DNA from 2 places in the Sporosarcina sp. E16_3 genome. Region 2 is predicted to be linked to the other one. Evidence: riboswitches for the same ligand, from Rfam matches in the RefSeq annotation. Region 2 holds a riboswitch; the other holds the start of a gene.
What was found. Region 2 has a riboswitch for cobalamin ahead of I2483_RS06040 (ribonucleoside-diphosphate reductase subunit alpha). Riboswitches for the same ligand answer to the same signal wherever they lie in the genome.

Region 1 (2,210 bases), on a different contig from region 2:
GCGCCTTCGCTAGATGGTCTATCTTAGAAAGCGCATTTCATTGTCGGGGATAAGACCTGTAGCTCGTATTGCGTCTTTCTTTAATGAAATTAATATCAAATAGTAATCACATTATAATATCAGTCTATACATCTCAAAATAAAACTCTCGATAATGTACACTCTAGCGCAGGCGCGGCAAAGGGGTAGCCGAAGCCGTGAGACTGGATGCGAAGCGCCAATCCAGGCTCAGGGCGAGAGGCATCCCAAAGCGGCAAGCGTTCACAATCCACACCCCGAATTACAACTGTCTCTCAATAATGTACACTCCAGCGCAGGCGCGGCAAAGGGGTAGCCGAAGCCATGAGACTGGATGCGAAGCGCTAATCCAGGCTCATGGCGAGAGGCATCCCCAAAGCGGCAAGCGTTCACAATCCACACCCCGAATTACAACTCTCTCTCAATAATGTACACTCCAGCGCAGGCGCGGCAAAGGGGTAGCCGGAGCCGTGAGACTGGATGCGAAGAGTCAATCCAGGCTCCAAGCGAAAGACATCCCCAAAGCGCCAAGCGATCCACAATCTACATTCCGAATTAATACTCTCTCATCATCGAGCGACACAACAGATTCAACTGGATTCTTTAATTCAACATATCTAAATCTACAAATCTCCCTTCACTATCGACACAAGAAAAATTTGTAGTATACTGAAAGTTGAACAAAATACATACCAAACATAAAGGTGCCCCGCATTAAAAACGGGGTTAAAAGGGAAGTCGGTTCAATGCCGACGCGGTCCCGCCACTGTAAGTGTGAGTTAGTCGCAAATTGTCACTGGAAAAATTTCCGGGAAGACGCGATTAGTATTGAACACAAGCCAGGAGACCTGCCTTTATGGATCACACGTACCCTACGAGGATAGGATTAGTGGAAATCGGCGTCCCCGCACGTCCGGATTTTTACTCAACTTATTCCTCCGTAGCAATTACGGGGGATTTTTATTTGGATAAAACAGGAGGAAAACAACATGAAAAAGATTTGGCATTTAGGATTAACGGCATTTCTTGCAGTATTCTTGCTCGCAGCATGTGGAACTGCAACAACAGAAAAGCCAGAAGTAGCTGGAACACCGAAAGTAGAAGAGGTCAAAGCTGATTTTCCAATTACGCTAACAGATGCGGTTGGCAATGAAATTACCCTGAAAACTGCACCGGCAACAATCGTTTCGATGATGCCGAGTAATACGGAAATATTGTTTGAACTTGGTCTTGCTGCTGAAGTTGTCGGCGTCAATGACTACGATGATTATCCCGCAGAAGCACTTGGAAAAGAGAAAATCGGCGGTATGGAATTCAACGTTGAGAAAATCGTTTCCATGAATCCTGAAATCGTTTTTGCACATGAATCCGGACTTGGATCAGGTGAGGCAGGACTGCAGCAAATCCGTGACGCAGGAATTACTGTTTTTGTTGTGAAAAACGCAGCAAACTTTGAAGAAACGTACACTACGATTGAAACAATCGGTCAAGCGACTGGTAAAACAGTAGAAGCTGAGAAAATCATTACGGACATGAAAGCAAAAGTCGAAGAAGTTCTAGCTAAAACGGCAACAGTTGAAAAGAAAAAAACAGTTTTCGTTGAAACATCACCTGCGCCAGAAATCTACACACCAGGTAAAAATACATTTATGGATCAAATGCTTGAAATGATTGGTGCGGAGAATATTGCTGCCGATCAGGAAGGTTGGTTCATGATGGATCCGGAAGAAATCGTCAACCGCAATCCTGATGTAATTATTGTGTTGTACGACTACATCGAAACGGCCGTTGCAGATGTGTATGCACGTCCAGGTTTTGATTCCATTACAGCTATCAAAGAAAAAGCAGTTATCCAAGTTGATGAAAATACAACTAGCCGTACAGGCCCCCGTCTTGCTGAAGGGCTTGAAGAAATAGCGAAAGCCATTTATCCAGAGGCTTTTGGTGAGTAAATCTAGCGTTGCCTACATCGTTTCTGCCGCCGCACTTCTAGTGGCGGTATGGCTCGGTGTGTCAATCGGGTCTGTGAAAATACCGATTAGTACGTTATGGAATGCAGGAGCGGATGCAACGGCTACCAATATTTTGTGGAAAATTCGTATGCCGCGTGTCGTGCTTGCAGGACTTGTCGGCGCCTCGCTCGCGATTTCAGGAGCTGCTTTCCAGGGGCTGCTGAAAAATCCGCTTGCTGAT
Region 2 (2,210 bases):
GCATTCGCACGGTTTACTTCATCACGATAAAACATGTACGGAGTTCCCGTTTCCAATTGGCTGCGCATAATCCGTTTCATAAGATCGATTGCAGGAACGATTTCACGGCTGAGCTCCGGATTATTGACACACTCTTCGTATTTCTCACGGAACGAACCCGCACCTTTTGTTTCATCGTAAAAGTCCTCTAGTGAATAGCCCATGATTGTCCGAACTTCATGCGGATCGAACAAATGCCAGTCTCCACGTGCATCGACTTGTTCCATATAAATATCAGGAAGACAGACGCCCGTGAAAATATCATGTGCGCGCAAGCGGTCGTCTCCGTTGTTCAATTTCAGGTCAAGGAACGTGAAAATATCTTTGTGCCAAACATCGAGATAAACGGCAATCGCACCTTGTCGCTGACCAAGTTGGTCAACGCTTACTGCTGTGTTGTTCAACTGTTTAATCCATGGAAGTACACCACTTGATGCGCCTTTAAATCCACGAATGGACGAGCCACGACTGCGGACTTTCCCCATGTAAACACCAATGCCGCCACCGTACTTCGACAAGTTAGCGATATCCGTATTGCTGTCATAGATGCCTTGCAAAGAATCGTCGACCGTGTCGATAAAGCAACTTGACAACTGGCCATGTGGTTTTCCAGCATTCGACAACGTCGGTGTTGCAACCGTCATATAGAGGCTGCTCATCGCCCAGTAGGATTCCGCCACTTTTTCAAGCCGGTTAGTTGTCTCGTCTTGCATCAATGTCATCGCGATGACAAGCCAGCGCTCTTGCGGAAGTTCAACCGATTGTTTGCTAAAGTCAACAGCGACATAACGGTCCATAAGTGTTTTTAGTCCAATATATGTGAATAGCTTGTCCCGTTCTGGTTCAATTAGATTGCCGAGAGTGACAAGATCTTCGCGGGAATACTTTTCCGTCAAGACGGGTGTGTATAATCCCTGCTCGACTAGACGTGCAACGTTTTCAGCAAAGTCCGTATAGACTTTTGCACCGCGAAGCTTTTCTTGACGATTGTAAACGTCCCAGAGGTGGATACGTGCAGCAACAAACGTCCAATACGTTGTCGCCTCATCTAGATTGCTAAGCGATTCTAATGTCATCGCCTTCGCCCACTCCGACTCAGTCCCCTCAGCGTGTTTTTGCTGCCAGCGATCACTTGCAGTAATAAGGGGCATTATTTCCTTTGCTCCAAATTCATTTTGTAGTTTATCTAGTAACTGATCAATGCCAGTCTTTATAGTTGTAGTTGTCATAATTATTGTCTCCTCCCATATGTAGATGAATCATGTGCAGACGCTAGCTATTTTACGTTTTTCAATATAAATGAGTGATAGCTTCACCTGTTTCGGTAGAGCCATCACTCATGGGTTAGTTGTCGGAAACAAAATGGGGCCGCGGGTAATCTTCGAGTAAAAAAGGTAGACGGTATCCCGTTCGCTTCCACTCTCAACCCCCGAAGAAAGTGTTGCTTGACGATGAAAGGCAGGTCTCCTGGCTAGCGCTTCAATCTACCCACCTAGCCTTCCCATGGAGTTTTCCACAGTGGCTCATACGGCGGTCGTCGGCGCTTACAGTTGCGGGGGCAGCTCCGGTTTTTCCGGATTCCCTTTTAAACCAATATCGGTACCATTCTATCGTTCAATACTATATGTTGTGTCTGTTTCTCTCTGTATACCCTAACATGTTGTGTTCTAGACGTAAATAGGTAGAAAATCCGCTTGTTCGACAATCAACAGCTTATCCACATATCCACAGTCATTCTCCCTAGTCGCTTTGACCGCCATCATCGTCATTGTTGCAGATGACGTGAAAGTTATGAACAGTTTTTTAAAATCCATTTTTTTTGCATAATGCCTCTCCGATAGATCAAGCAGATCTATCATGTCGTTCAATACTATATAATGTGTTCTACACAGAAACATAAATACACTTCCGAACTATTCTAAATCACCAGTAATATCTGTCTTTCAGTTGACACTTAACCCTTCATTTGCTACATTCAATTACAATATCTGTGATGAAGAGAGTAGCAATCGATTCTTTTTCAGCGAACTGGGGGCGGTGGGAGCCCAGTGAAGAATGCTTGTGAACCGCACTTCGGAGATGCTTTTCTGAACGTTTTAGGAAAAGCCGGTGTCTCGCCGTTATGAGGAAGTGGCCCCTATACGGGCAATTTGAGTGGTACCGCGGAAGTA

Region 1: another riboswitch for cobalamin. It lies ahead of I2483_RS05425 (ABC transporter substrate-binding protein); the one in region 2 lies ahead of I2483_RS06040 (ribonucleoside-diphosphate reductase subunit alpha).

The regions. Positions count from the first base shown of each region.
Region 1 is NZ_JADPRX010000005.1:104-2,313, forward strand. Features, by position in the region: cobalamin riboswitch at 703-887, shown strand; gene I2483_RS05425 (ABC transporter substrate-binding protein) at 1,007-1,969, shown strand; gene I2483_RS05430 (iron chelate uptake ABC transporter family permease subunit) at 1,962-2,210, shown strand, end outside.
Region 2 is NZ_JADPRX010000006.1:10,731-12,940, reverse strand. Features, by position in the region: gene I2483_RS06040 (ribonucleoside-diphosphate reductase subunit alpha) at 1-1,268, opposite strand, end outside; cobalamin riboswitch at 1,480-1,662, opposite strand; gene I2483_RS06035 (hypothetical protein) at 1,707-1,937, opposite strand; T-box leader at 2,021-2,210, shown strand, end outside.